Regions from separate parts of the Arthrobacter sp. J156 genome, predicted to be linked through region 1. Evidence: riboswitches for the same ligand, from Rfam matches in the RefSeq annotation. Region 1 holds a riboswitch; each other region holds the start of a gene.

Region 1 (3,419 bases):
CTGCCCGGCGTGCCGCGATGGCGTCCACGTGGCGTGCGAGCACCGCGCCTCCTGGGGCGGTCAGGACGAGCACGGGCTGCCCGTCGACGGCGGCCAGGGCGAGGCGGTCCGTGTCCCCAACGCGGACGGCACGCTCGTGGCCGTCCCGCTCGAGCGGATCCCCGCGGACCGCCGCGAGGGCGCGGACGGACTGCCGGACGAGGCCCTGCTCAAGTCCCTCCTGACCCTCTCGGACGTCATGGGCACGGGGCACCACGCGGCCGTCGCCGCCGGGGTCGGGCCCGGCAAGAGCGTCGTCGTGGTCGGCGACGGCGCCGTGGGCCTGTGTGCCGTCCTCGCGGCGAAGCGGCTCGGTGCCGAGCGGATCATCGCGATGTCCCGCCACGACGACCGTGCCGCGCTCGCCCGGGAGTTCGGGGCGGACGACGTCGTCGCGGAGCGCGGCCAGGAGGCCGCCGCGCGGGTGCGTGGGCTGCTGGGCGGGGTGCTCGCGGACTGCGTGCTCGAATGCGTCGGGAGCGCCGAGTCCATGGACCAGGCGCTGCGCTCGACCCGGCCCGGCGGTTCCGTGGGCTTCGTCGGCGTCCCGGCGGGAGGCGCGGAGCTGCCGATCGGGGTCCTCTTCTCCAAGAACATCTCCGTCGGCGGCGGGGCGGCCTCGACGCGCGCCTACCTGCCCGAGCTGCTCGAGGACGTCCTCGAGGGCCGGATCGACCCGGGACGGGTCTTCGACGCGGTGCTGCCGCTCGAGGAGGCGGCCGAGGCCTACCGGGCGATGGACGAGCGGCGTTCCATCAAGGTCATGCTGACCCCGTAGGACGCAGCCGGAAGAACGACGTCCCGGCCCGCTCGTGGGCGCCGGGGACGAGGAGCCGGCGCAGGTCCGGGCTCCACTCCACGTCCGCGAGCACGCGCCCGCGGACGGCCTCGGAGACGGCGTCGAAGTCCTCCGCCTCGAGGAGCCACTCCACCTCGCCCGTATTCAGGCGCACGATGCGGCGGTGGGCGTCGAGCCGGAGCGTGGCGGAGACCCAGTCGCCCGCGAAGCGCGGCGCCGAGCGGGCCGCGGGGCGGCGGGCGGACCGGCGCGGGGCGGCGGTCGTGGCGCCGGCGGCCGCACCGCGGGAGGCCGGGGAAGCCGGCCCGTCGGGGCCGGTGAGGGGATGCTGAAGAGTCGCCATGGCGTTCCTTCCGGACTGTCCTTGCCCGGACGCGGCTGCGCGCGGGCCGCTTCGTCATCCGAACCACCCGCCGAACAATCCGGTCCGCGGACGTGCCGCGGTTCGCAGTGGGGTTGGTGCATGGCCAGTCGGAGCTTGGCGCCATGTCTCGTGAAGCTGGAACCAGTCTAGGCACCGGTACCGGAGCCGTGGCAAGGCCGCGGCGCCCGGGCCGACATCCGGCGTCGTACTCCGGGGCACAACGCCCCTCGGCGCCGCCGGATGACCCCGGATGACGCGTCCTAGGCCTCCAGGAGGCCGCGGATGTCGTCGGCCGTCATCGCGGAGCCGAAGCCCTCGCCCTCGTCCATGACGGAGGAGATCAGCTTCCGCTTGGCGTCCTGCAGCGCCACCACCTTGTCCTCGATCGTGTCCTTGGCGACCAGCCGGTACACCATGACGTTGCGCGTCTGCCCGATCCGGTGCGTCCGGTCCACGGCCTGGGATTCGGCGGCGGGGTTCCACCACGGGTCCAGGAGGAAGCAGTAGTCGGCCTCGGTCAGGTTCAGGCCGAAGCCGCCGGCCTTGAGCGAGATCAGGAACACGGGGGCGCGGCCGGACTTGAACTCCGCGATCACGTCGGCGCGGCGCCGCGTGGAGCCGTCGAGGTACGCGTACTCGACGCCCTCGGTCTCGAGTCGGGCCGCGGCCTTCTTGAGGAAGGAGGTGAACTGGCTGAACACGAGCGCGCGGTGTCCCTCGGCGAGGACGTCCTCGAGCTGCTCGAACAGGACGTCGAGCTTGGCGGACGCCACGCCGTCGTACTCGGGGTCCACGAGCGAGGCGTCGAGCGAGAGCATCCGCAGCAGGGTCAGCGACTGGAAGATCGTGAAGCGGTTCCGGTCCATGTCCTCGACGAGGCGCAGGATCTTCTGCCGCTCGCGCTGCAGGTGGGTGTCGTAGATCTTCCGGTGCTTCGGCGCGAGCTCGACGTGCAGGACCTGCTCCTGCTTGGGCGGCAGGTCGGTGACCACGGCGGACTTGGTGCGGCGCAGCATAAACGGCCGGATCCGCCGCCGCAGCCGCGCGAGCGGCTCGTCGAGGCCCTGCTTCTCGATGGGCCGCTGGTACTGCTCGGCGAAGCGCACGGCGGAGGGGAAGAGCCCGGGGGAGGTGATCGCGAAGATCGACCAGAGCTCCATGAGGTTGTTCTCCATGGGCGTGCCCGTGATGGCGAGCTTGAAGCGCGCGTTCAGGTCGCGGGCCGCGTGGTGGGCCTTGGTCGCCTTGTTCTTCACGAACTGCGCCTCGTCGAGCACGAGCCCGGCCCAGTGCACGGAGTGGTAGGCCTCGGCGTCGAGCCGGAAGAGGGTGTAGGAGGTGACGACGACGTCGTTCTCCGCGGCGAGTTCGGCCAGCCGCCGCGGGGCGCGGGCCTGGGTGTCGGTGACGGCGGCGACCGTGAGCGAGGGGGCGAAGCGCGCGGCCTCGTCGGCCCAGTTCGAGACGACGGAGGTGGGGGCAACGACGAGGAAGGGGCCGGGCACCAGGGCGGAGGACGACGCCGGGGCCCCGGCCGCCGCCTCGAGCGCCGCGGGGGCGGGGGCCGGGTCGGCGGACGCCCACTGCTCCTTGGCGTGGAGCATGAGGGCGAGGGTCTGCACGGTCTTGCCGAGGCCCATGTCGTCGGCGAGGACCCCGCCGAGCCCGTTGCGCCACAAGCGGGCGAGCCATGTGAAGCCCTCGTGCTGGTAGGGGCGCAGCCGGGCGTCGAGCGTGCCGGGTAGTTCCGCCGGCTCGCCCTCGGCCGCCCCGAGCAGGGCGCCGACGCCCGCGAACCACGAGTCCGGGCCCTCCGTGTGGGTCGCGAGGGCGTCGAGCTCCTCCCACAGCGAGGCCTGGTAGCGCGTGAGGCGCAGCTCGTGGGACTTCTCCGTGAGCTGTCCGGCCTCGGTGACGAGCTCGCGCAGCTTGTCGAAGAGGGGCTGTTCGAGCGAGAAGTACGTCTTGTCCGGCATGAGCATCCGCGTCTGCCCGCGGGAGAGGGCGCGGAGGATGTCGGCGAACGGGATGCGCAGCTCGCCGACCGCGATCACGAGGCCGAGGTCGAACCAGTCGCGGCGTTCGGACTCGACGGTCGTGACGGTGAGCTCGGGGGACTCGGTGAGCTCGTGGTAGTCCGGTTGCGTGCCCTGGGTGACGACGACGAGTCCGTCGATCGCCTCGAGAGCGGGCAGGGTGCGCCGCACGAAGTCCACG
Region 2 (3,419 bases), 990 kb from region 1:
TACTTCCCGCGCTCGCGGGCGGGGACGACGTCGGCGATGATCGCCTGCGAGAGGATCATGAGCCCGCCGCCGCCGATGCCCTGGATGGCCCGGCCGAGGATGAGCACGTTCATGTCCTGGGCGAGGGCGCCGATCACGGAGCCGCCGATGAACACGATGATCGCGAAGAGCAGGAGCGGCTTGCGGCCGAACATGTCGCCGAGCTTGCCGTAGACGGGCATCATCACGGTCGAGGCCAGGATGAAGGCCGTGATGACCCAGGCCATGTGCTCGACGCCGTGCAGCTCGCCGACGATCGTCGGCAGGGCCGCGGCGAGCACGGTCTGGTTGAGGGAGGCGAGCAGCATGGTGACCATGAGGCCGCCGAAGAGCAGGACGAGGTGGTTCTTGCGGTCCGCCTCGGGGGCGGGCGGCTGCGCGGTGGTGCCGGGCGTGGTGGTGGAAGTGGTCATGGCCGGGGACGCAGGACCTTTCTGAAGACGTCGGTGGATTCGCCGAGGTGGGCGCCGAGCTCTTCGAGCGGGGCGCCGGGGAACTGGCGGTAGGTGAAGCGGACGATCGTGGCGGCGGCCATGAGCAGCGCGCGGCGGGCCGCGGGGTCCTCGCCGAGCTCGGCGGAGACGGTGGCCGGGTCCTCGCTGAGGCGGTCGTTGACGGCCGAGTCCACGAGGACCTCGGCGTCGTTGAGGTGCTGGACCACGCGCCCGCGCAGCTCGGGGTAGCGGCCGACGAGCTCCTTGCGGCGCTCGAAGCGGCTCCCATCGCCGACCACGGTGGACAGGACCTCCGCCATGAGCCGCACGGTGCGCTCGAGCAGCTCGGCGTCCGAGGCGCGGAAGCGCTCGATGAACTCCTGCCGGAGCTCGGGGGCGCGCATCCCGAGGACGGCGTCCTCCTTGGAGGGGAAGTAGTTGAAGAACGTGCGCTTGGAGATGCCGGCGCGGCGGGCGATCGAATCGACCGTGGCGGCGGCGAGGCCGTCCTCGAGGGCGAGGGCCGAGGCCGCCTCGTGGACGGCCCGCCAGGTCTCGAGGCGGTTGCGCTCGCGCAGGCTCAGGGGTGAATCATGCATGGGTACAGTTTATGCACCAGTGCAATCTTTGCACAACTGCAGGCCACGTGACCTTGGCCGCCTCCCGTGACGCCGGATGACGAGGTGACCCCGCGTGACGGAAGTCCTTGCCGCGGCCCGGGCCGGAGCGTGAGACTCGAGGCCAGGAATCAAGAGACCCGACCTGAAGGCCCTGGCCGGTCGGGCGGCAACCCTCCTCGCTGTAGCGGGGTGCCCCAGGTGACGATTCGACGCCCGCCGCGGCGGCGGGCGTAAGCACGGCGCACGCGCCCGCATGCGCCACGACGCGAAGGGCAGGACCCAACATGACCTCCACCACAGAACAGGCTGCGGGCACCGGCCAGCAGTCTCCCACCGGATCCGCCACCCCGAGGACCACCGACCTCGACGCCGAGCGCGCCCGCCGCCTCGACGACGCCGCGTCCTTCTGGGCGGGCCGCATCGGCGAGGACACGGCCAACGCGAAGGCCGTCTACCGCGCCCACGGCGTCTCGGAGCGCTCCGTCGCCACGCGCGTCACGGCGGGCCGCCACGAGTTCGTCGTCGACGAGCCCGCCGCGCTGGCCGGCGACGATTCGGACGCGAGCCCCGTCGAGTACGCCCTCGGCGCGCTCGTGTCCTGCCAGGTCGTGGTCTACCGGCTCTACGCGCACCAGCTCGGCGTCGCGATCGACTCGCTCGAGATCACGGCGGAGGGCGACCTCGACGTCCGCGGGATCTTCGGCGCCGATCCGGACACGCGCCCCGGCTTCACGGCGGTGCGCCTGACCGTTCACCTCAACGGGCCGGAAACCCCCGAGCGCTACGAGGAGCTGCACCAGGTCGTCGACGCGCGCTGCCCCGTGCTGGACCTCTTCGCCCGGCCGACCCCCGTCAGCGTCGAGCTCGCGGTCAACGCCGACTGAGGCCGGCCCGAGCGGCCGCGGCAGGGCAGCCGCGGCGGGCCGGACGACGGCGGGACCCTACGGCAGCGGGCGCCCCCGGGCCGCGGTCCACAAGCGGTACCAGTCCACGGCCCCCATGGCCGCGGCGGCCCGCTCCGCGCCGGCGCACGCGGCGATCCGCGCCGGGTTCGTGGTACCGATGACCGGGCGGATCCGGGCCGGGTGGCGCATGAGCCATCCCAGCACCACGGCCTCGGGCGCGCAGCCGAGGCCGTCGGCGAGTTCCCGGACGACGCCGGACGCCTCCTCCTCGGGCGACGCCGCCCCGCTCCCGGGGCGGGGCGCGGCACCCGGGCCGGGCTCCGGCGTCGTACTCCTGCCCGAGTAGCGTCCCTGGGCCAGTGCGCCCCACGCCTGCAGCTCCACGCCCTCCGCGCGGCAGTACTCGATCGTGCCCTCGGGGAAGGAGAGCGCCGCGCCCTCGGGGTGGTTGACGAGGACCTGGGACTCGAGCCAATCGCGCCGGTGCAGGCCCATCTCGAGCTGGTTGACCGCCGGCGCCTCGCCGAGCGCGGACTGGAGCGCGCGCATCTGGGCCGCCGACATGTTCGAGACGCCGAGTCGGCCGACCTTGCCGGCGTCCCGCAGCCCGGCGAACGCGGCCGCGACATCCTCCATCGGGGTCAGCGGGTCCGGGCGGTGGATCAGCAGCGCGTCGAGCCGTTCGATCCCGAGCCGGCGCAGGATGTCCTCGACGCGGGCCGTGAGGACGGCGGGCGAGGAGTCGTAGCGGCCGCCCGACCCGTCGGGGCCCGCGAGCACGATCCCGCACTTGGACTGCAGCTCGATCTCGTCCCGCAGGCCGGGCCGCTCCGCGAGGACCCGGCCGAAGACCTCTTCCGCCTTGCCGCGCGTGTAGATGTCGGCGTGGTCGAAGAGGGTGATGCCCGCTTCGAGGGCCGCGTCGACCGCGGCGTGGGCGGTGGCCAGGTCGCCGGCGTCCGGCGGCGCGTCGTCCCACCCGCCGCCGAGTCCCATGCAGCCGAACACCAATCGCGATCCGTCACCCGCCATCCCCCCACGTTATCCACTCCCGGGCGGTGATGGGCCGCTCAAACAACGGAAATCGGGATCGTGATGCGGGGCCGGGGCGGCGGGCCTCAGCCGTAGACGAGCGTGCGGAGCAGGTGCGTCGCGACGCCGATCGCCGCCCCGGCCGCCACCTGGCCGGGGGTGTGCGCCCGCAGGACGTGGCGCGACCAGCCCACCGCGGCCGCCGCCGCGAGCCCGGCGACCCCCACGGCCGGCACGGGCCCCAGGAACTGCAGCGCCACGTAGACCGCGACGGCCGTGTGCACGGAGACCTTGTAGAACGCGTTCGCGACGAGGCACAGCACGAGCCCCGTGAAGATCCCGCCGAGATCGAGGAACAACGCGTCCGGCGCGTCCATGAGGCGCAGCGT
Region 3 (3,419 bases), 1.4 Mb from region 1:
CCTCGGCGAGCACGCGCAGGGCGCGCCCCGGCGCCTGCGGGTCCCCTGCCGTGCCGTAGCCCGTGGTGACGAACAGCGCGGGCCGGGCCCCGGCGTCGTCCGCGGCCAGCGCGCGGTAGGCGCGCTCGAGCGCCCCTCCCGGAACGGCGAGGGCGCCGCCGCGGTCGGTCGAGAGCGCCGGCTCGTCGAGCTGGACCCACTCGGCGCCGGCAGCGGCGAGGCCGGCGAGGATCCCGCGGTAGGCGGCCACGGCGTCGTCGAGCCGGTCCAGGGGGTCGAAGCCCTCCGGCGCGCCGTCCTCCGGCTTGGACAGCAGGAGGTAGGTCACGGGGCCCACGAGGACCGGGCGCAGCACGGAACCGGCGGCCGCGTGGCGCGCGATGGTCGAGCTCAGGCGGTGGGCGAGCGGCGCGAACGCGGTGTCCGGTCCGATCTCGGGGACGAGGTAGTGGTAGTTCGTGTCGAACCACTTGGTCAGCTCGAGCGGTGCCCGCTCGGCGTCGCCTCGGGCCAGGGTGAAGTAGCCGGCCGTGTCCACCGAACCGTCGGAGGCGGCGAGGTCGGCGAAGCGGCGCGGCAGGGCGCCGAGGGCCGCGGTCGTGTCGAGGACCTGGTCGTAGAGGGCGAAGTCGGCCGGGATCGAGGAGTCCTGCGCGTCCAGGCCGAGCTCGACGAGCCGCGCGACGGTGTCCTCCTGCAGCCGTTCGGCGGCCGCGTCCAGCCCGGCCTCGTCGAGGCGGCCGGCCCAATGGGCCTCGACGGCCTTCTTGAGCTCGCGGGCGGGGCCGATGCGGGGGTAGCCGAGGATGGTGGCTTCGGGGAAGCGGGGGGTGGTGGTCATGGTGTCCTCCTGGGTGGGGTTGGGTCAGAGTGCGGGGGCGAGGGCCCGGCCGGCGCCGGCGAGCCCGAGCTCGTGGACGACGTCAAGCGAGCCGAGGGGGTCGTTGAAGGTGTACAGGTGTAGTCCGGGGGCCCCGTCGTCGAACGCGGCGCGGGCGAGGGCGGCGGCCGCCTGGACGCCGATCGCACGCCGCTCGGCGTCGCTCCGGGCCCCCTCGAGGCGGGACAGCAGGGCCGCGTCGGGTGCGACGCCGGCGAGCGCGGAGAGGCGCAGGAGGCGCCGCACGCTGTTGACCGGCATGATGCCCGGCACGATCGGGATCGTCACGCCCGCGGCCCGGGCGGCCGCGACGAGCCCCGCGTACTGCGCGGGCTCGAAGTAGATCTGCGTGATCGCGAAGTTCGCCCCGGAGCGCTCCTTGGACAGGAGCACCTCGACGTCGTGCTGGAACGAGGGCGACTCGGGGTGGCGCGTGGGGTAGGCGGCGACGCCGATGGCCAGGCGGCCGGCCGCGAGCGTCGCGGAGCGGCGGTCCTCGACCTGCCGGATGAGCTCCACGAGGTAGCGGGCGAACGGCAGCTCGCCGCGGTCCCCGCCCGGATCGGCGGGCAGGTCCCCGCGCAGGGCCAGGACGCCGCGGACGCCGAGCCCCACGAGCCGGCTGACGAGGGCGTCGAGCGAGGCCCGGGTCTCCCCGACGCACGTCAAGTGGGCCAGGGGCCGCAGCCGTGTGTTCTCGATCAGGTGGGTGATGAGCTCGACCGAGGCGGCGCGGCGCTCGGCGGTGCCGTTGTACGTCACCGAGACGTAGTCGGGGGCCGTGGCGCGCAGCGCCTCGACGGCCTCCAGGACCGTCTCGCGGCTCGCGGCGTCCCGCGGCGGGTAGAGCTCGTAGGACAACGACGGCGGACTGGCCGTCAGGGGTTCGGACATGGTTCCTCCTCGCGGTATGCAAGGGAGTGCACCGCGGCTCCCGGGGACGGCCGGGACGTGGATGCGTCTCCATCGCTTCTGGCGGTAGCACCGTTCCGGGACTCCGGGTGGTTGCTGCGGCGTCGTCGATCCAGATCTCTCGGCCGCTCTTGATGGGTTGGTGCATTCATCTAAGGCACACGGTGCCCCGGGCGGCAAGCACGGCCGCGGCGGGCGCTTCACAGTCCCGCATGTGTCCGGATGTGACGACCCGGCCCGCGCGGGCCGGGCCGTCGGCGCGTCATCCCCGGCGGATCCGGGTCACATGACGCGCGTGTGACGGGGAGCGTGGGGGAAGTAGTCTGTGGGGCATGGCTAAGCGAACTCCGGCGGAGCACGTCGAACTCATCAGGAACGGATACGTCTTCGAGGGCCCCTCCATGGGCCTCGGCGCCGCGGTCGTGGACGGCGCGGTCCACCCCGAGGCGCAGGTCCGCCTGCCGCTCGGGATGATGAACCGGCACGGCCTCGTGGCCGGGGCGACCGGCACGGGCAAGACCATCACCCTGCAGGTCATGGCCGAGCAGCTCAGCGAGAACGGGGTCCCCGTGTTCCTCGCGGATGTGAAAGGGGACCTCACGGGCCTGTCCACCCCCGGTGCCGGCGGCGAGAAGCTCCTGGCCCGCACGGCGGGCGTGGGCATGGACTGGTCGCCCGCGGACTTCCCGGTGGAGTACTACGCGCTCGGCGGCGACGGCACCGGCGTGCCGGTGCGCGCCACGGTCTCGGCGTTCGGGCCGCTGCTCCTGTCCCGCGTCATGGACCTGAACGAGACCCAGGAGTCGAGCCTCCAGCTCGTCTTCCACTACGCGGACCAGAAGGAGCTGGAGCTCTACGACCTCAAGGACCTCCGCGCCGTCGTCCAGCACTTGACCTCGGATGCGGGCAAGGCGGAGCTGGCCGAGCTCGGCGGGCTCTCCAAGGCCACGGCGGGCGTGATCCTGCGCGAGCTCGTCACGCTCGAGGCCCAGGGCCTGGACCGCTTCTTCGGCGAGCCCGAGTTCGACACGGCGGAGCTGCTGCGCACGGCCCCCGACGGCCGCGGCGTGATCTCCTGCCTCGAGCTGCCGACGCTCCTGCAGAAGCCGCTCGTGTTCTCCACCTTCCTCATGTGGCTCCTCGCGGACCTCTTCGCCGAGCTCCCGGAGGTCGGCGATCCGGAGAAGCCCAAGCTCGTCTTCTTCCTCGACGAGGCCCACTTGCTCTTCCGCGGCGCGTCCAAGGCCTTCCTCGAATCCATCACGACGACGGTGCGCCTGATCCGGTCCAAGGGCGTGGGCGTGTTCTTCGTGACGCAGACGCCGAAGGACGTCCCGGCCGACGTCCTGGGCCAGCTCGCGAACCGCGTTCAGCACGCCTTGCGCGCCTTCACGCCGGACGACGCCAAGGCCCTCAAGGCGACCGTCTCGACGTTCCCCGTGAGCGACTACGACCTCAGCGCGGCGCTCACGCAGGCGGGCACGGGCGAGGCGATCGTGACGGTCATGAACGAGAAGGGCGCACCGACCCCGGTCGCGTGGACGCGGATGTGGTCCCCGCGCTCCACGATGGGCGCGTCGGAGGCCTCCGTCGTCGAGCGCGTCGTCGCGGAGTCGGCCCTCCTGCA
Region 4 (3,419 bases), 890 kb from region 1:
GACTCGTGGGCCGGGCGGTAGAAGTCGATCCCGCGGAGCACCTCCACGCAGTCGGCGATGGCGTCCTTGGAGAGCATCATCCCGCCGAGCACGCTCTGTTCGGCGACGAGGTCCTGCGGCGGGGTGCGCGCGAGGTCGGCGTCCCTCGATCCGCCCTGTTCGGTCTGCGCCAGTGACACGCCGTTCCTTTCGCCCGCTGCCCCGGGGCCGCCGGCGGCGGGCCCATGATGCCCTCCCCAGTATCCCAGCCGCCGCCGCGCGCAGGGAGCGGCATGGACGGCTGTGGATAGTGGTGGAGTGCTGTCACCCTAGCCCCTCTCCCGCCCGTTCCCAAGACAGTTATCCACAGCCCATGTGGAGAAGCTGTGGGAAGAGGGGCCCGTTATGTGCACAGCTTGGGGAGGAAGCTGTGGATGAAATGCCAATTTCAGAATCAATCCGGCTCTGACTAGGTAAAACATCCTCTGCTAGCTGTTGGTGGAAGAAAGTTTGTCATCAACATTCAGGTGCCACTTGCAGGTTTCGTTGGGGAAAACCCTCCGCTGGAACGGCGTTCTCCACAGGTGACCGGCCGGTATCCACAGACACGCCCGGGATCTGTGCACGAACGGCCGGGCGTGTGGTTGTTCCGGGCGTCCCGGCGCTGGGATACTGGGGCATGGCCGATCCCGAAGCCCGTGGGCCCCGTCCCGGGCGGGAATCAACGACGCTGGGAGCCCCGACATGGAACTGATGGCCACGATCCTCATCTGGACGGCGCTGATCGTCGGCGCAGCCGCCCTCATCCGCTGGGTGTTCGTCACGCGGCCCCGCAACGAGCTCAACGAGGCCGACGTCTACATCCAGCGGCTCAATGCGGAGGCCGCGCAACACCAGCTCGACGACGCACGCAAGGCCGACGAGCTCCGCCGGGCCACGACCGAGCGCACGCTCGCCGCCCAGCGCGCGGCACGGGAGCGCAGCGGCCGGCCGGAGGTGCCCACCACGCGCGGACCCGGCATCAGCGCCTCGCGGACCTCGGCCGAGGCGGCTCCGAGCGACCCGACGGCTTTCGGGCGGCGCACGGCGGTCGATCCGACGGCGGCCCCGAGCGCCTCCAACGCCGACTACCAGGCGGTCCTCGAACTCGTGCGGCGGGGCCAGCACATCGCCGCGATCAAGAAGGTCCGCCAGGACACGGGGATCTCGCTGACCGAAGCCAAGCAGTTCATCGACTCGCTCGCGGGGAAGTAGCGCCGGACCGGGAACCGCTTCCCCGACGGGTTCCTCGACGAACCTCGTCCTAGACGAACGTCTCGGAGTGGAGGCGGCGGAACGCCGAGCCGTGGAAGACGAGCGGCGCGTTCGCCCCGTCGTGCGTGGCGTGGCCGTGGACGCGCAGCAGGACGACGGTGTGGTCCCCGGCCGGGATCTCCTGCTCGATGCTGCAGTCAAGCCACAGCGAGGCGTCGTGGAGGAAGAGGGCGCCCTCGTCCGTGGAGTCGAGCCGGAGCCCGGCGAAGCGGTCCCCCGACTTCGAGGCGATCTGCTTGCAGACGCCGTCGTGCCCCTCGCCGAGGATCGAGACGCCGATGCGGGCCGAGTCGCGCAGCTTCGGCCACGTGCGGGAGCTGTTCTGGGCGGAGAACAGGACGAGCGGGGGCTCGAGCGAGACGCCGACGGTGAAGGACGAGGCGACGATCCCCTGCGGCTGGTCGTCGACGATCGCGCACAGCGCGGCGATCCCGGACGGGTGCTGGGCAAAGGCGTTGCGCAGGGTATTGGGGCTGAGGTCCTGGGACAGGGACATGGCTTCCTCCGGTGTGCGGCACACCGGGGCGCGCACCCTCAGGGTGCACCGTCGATGCGCGGTACTTGCCGCACCGGGGCATCCGGCCGGCCGAATCATCACCTGGAGCACCCCACTACCGTGAGAGGGTTGCCGGCCGACGAGCCAGGGCTTGGATGTCGACACTCTTGATTCACCACCAACGCTAGGCACACCCGGACGGGCGGGTCAAAGGTCGGCGCAACATTTCGCAAGGAGGGCCCGAACGCGGAAGGACCCCCGTCCACCAGGGACGGAGGTCCTTCACGGGCTCCGGAGAGGCTCCGGGACCGGGATGCTACTTCTTCTTCGCCGGGACGACCTGCAGGTCGATCGTGGCGGAGACGTCCTCGTGCAGGCGCACGGTGGCCTGGTAGTTGCCGAGCGACTTGATGTGCTCCGGCAGCTCGACCTTGCGCTTGTCGATGGATCCGAGGCCGGCCGACTCGACGGCCTTCGCGACGTCCTCGGCCTTGACGGTGCCGAACAGGCGTCCGGACTCGCCGGCCTTGACGGTCAGCTTGACCGGCTTGCCGGTCAGCGACGCGGCGAGCTGCTGCGCATCCTCGAGGGAGGCAACGGCGCGCGCGGCGCGGGCGGCCTTGATCGACTCGACCTGCTTCTCGCCGCCCTTGGTCCAGGTGATGGCGAAGCCGCGGGGGAGAAGGTAGTTACGGGCGTAACCGTTCTTCACCTCGACGATGTCGCCAGCGGTGCCAAGACCCGTCACTTCGTGGGTCAGAATGAGCTTTGCCATGGTGTGTTTCCCCTTCCCTAGCCGCGGCCAGCGCCGGAGTAAGGCAGCAGGGCAACCTCGCGCGCGTTCTTGATGGCCTGGGCGATCTTGCGCTGCTCCTGGACGGAGACGCCGGTCACGCGACGGGCACGGATCTTTCCGCGGTCGGAGATGAACTTGCGCAGCAAGGCGACGTCCTTGTAGTCGATGACGGTGATGTCAGCGGCCTTCAAGGGATTGGACTTTGGTTTGGGCTTACGGAGTTCAGCCTTAGCCATCGTGGAGCTCCTTTATCAGGTGGAGCCCGCAGAACTGTTCTGCGGGATGGTGGATATATCTAGGTGTTTAGAAGGGCGGTTCGTCGTTGCCCGGGTTGCTGCCCCAGCCGCCGCTGCCGGCGGTCGAGGGAGAGGACCAGGGGTCCTCGGCCGGGGCGTTGTTCCAGCCGCCGGAAGACGCGCCGGAGCCCGCGCCGGCGTTGCCGCCGCCGAAGCCTCCCGCGTTGCCGCCGCCGAATCCGCCGGAGTTTCCTCCGTCGAACCCGCCGCCGCCACCGCCGCCACCGCGCTGGACGCGCTTGACGGTCGCGGAGGCGTACCGCAGCGAGGGGCCGATCTCGTCGACCTCAAGCTCGATCACGGTGCGCTTTTCGCCTTCCTTGGTTTCGTAGGAACGCGACTTCAGCCGGCCCTGGGCGATGACGCGCATGCCCTTGGTCAGCGTCTCGGCGACATTCTCGGCAGCCTCGCGCCACACCGACGCGCGGAGGAACAGCGTTTCGCCGTCCTTCCACTCGTTGCTCTGGCGGTCGAAGGTCCGGGGGGTCGAGGCAATGGTGAAGTTCGCCACTGCGGACCCCGACGGGGTGAAACGAAG

The links. Region 1 has a riboswitch for S-adenosylmethionine ahead of AC0QR5_RS16245 (hypothetical protein). Riboswitches for the same ligand answer to the same signal wherever they lie in the genome.
Region 2: another riboswitch for S-adenosylmethionine. It lies ahead of AC0QR5_RS11550 (OsmC family protein); the one in region 1 lies ahead of AC0QR5_RS16245 (hypothetical protein).
Region 3: another riboswitch for S-adenosylmethionine. It lies ahead of AC0QR5_RS09770 (methylenetetrahydrofolate reductase); the one in region 1 lies ahead of AC0QR5_RS16245 (hypothetical protein).
Region 4: another riboswitch for S-adenosylmethionine. It lies ahead of AC0QR5_RS12035 (flavin reductase family protein); the one in region 1 lies ahead of AC0QR5_RS16245 (hypothetical protein).

Annotation. Positions count from the first base shown of each region.
Region 1 is NZ_CM149650.1:3,510,895-3,514,313, forward strand. Features, by position in the region: gene AC0QR5_RS16240 (zinc-dependent alcohol dehydrogenase family protein) at 1-817, shown strand, start outside; gene AC0QR5_RS16245 (hypothetical protein) at 801-1,181, opposite strand; SAM riboswitch class IV at 1,194-1,337, opposite strand; gene AC0QR5_RS16250 (DEAD/DEAH box helicase) at 1,463-3,419, opposite strand, start outside.
Region 2 is NZ_CM149650.1:2,525,136-2,528,554, forward strand. Features, by position in the region: gene AC0QR5_RS11540 (MDR family MFS transporter) at 1-452, opposite strand, end outside; gene AC0QR5_RS11545 (TetR/AcrR family transcriptional regulator) at 449-1,072, opposite strand; SAM riboswitch class IV at 1,220-1,336, shown strand; gene AC0QR5_RS11550 (OsmC family protein) at 1,378-1,977, shown strand; gene AC0QR5_RS11555 (aldo/keto reductase) at 2,035-3,030, opposite strand; gene AC0QR5_RS11560 (hypothetical protein) at 3,117-3,419, opposite strand, start outside.
Region 3 is NZ_CM149650.1:2,143,111-2,146,529, forward strand. Features, by position in the region: gene metE (5-methyltetrahydropteroyltriglutamate--homocysteine S-methyltransferase) at 1-841, opposite strand, end outside; gene AC0QR5_RS09770 (methylenetetrahydrofolate reductase) at 866-1,774, opposite strand; SAM riboswitch class I at 1,841-1,933, opposite strand; gene AC0QR5_RS09775 (helicase HerA-like domain-containing protein) at 2,125-3,419, shown strand, end outside.
Region 4 is NZ_CM149650.1:2,621,530-2,624,948, forward strand. Features, by position in the region: gene dnaB (replicative DNA helicase) at 1-179, opposite strand, end outside; gene AC0QR5_RS12030 (hypothetical protein) at 724-1,233, shown strand; gene AC0QR5_RS12035 (flavin reductase family protein) at 1,283-1,789, opposite strand; SAM riboswitch class IV at 1,846-1,962, opposite strand; gene rplI (50S ribosomal protein L9) at 2,106-2,564, opposite strand; gene rpsR (30S ribosomal protein S18) at 2,582-2,821, opposite strand; gene AC0QR5_RS12050 (single-stranded DNA-binding protein) at 2,889-3,419, opposite strand, start outside.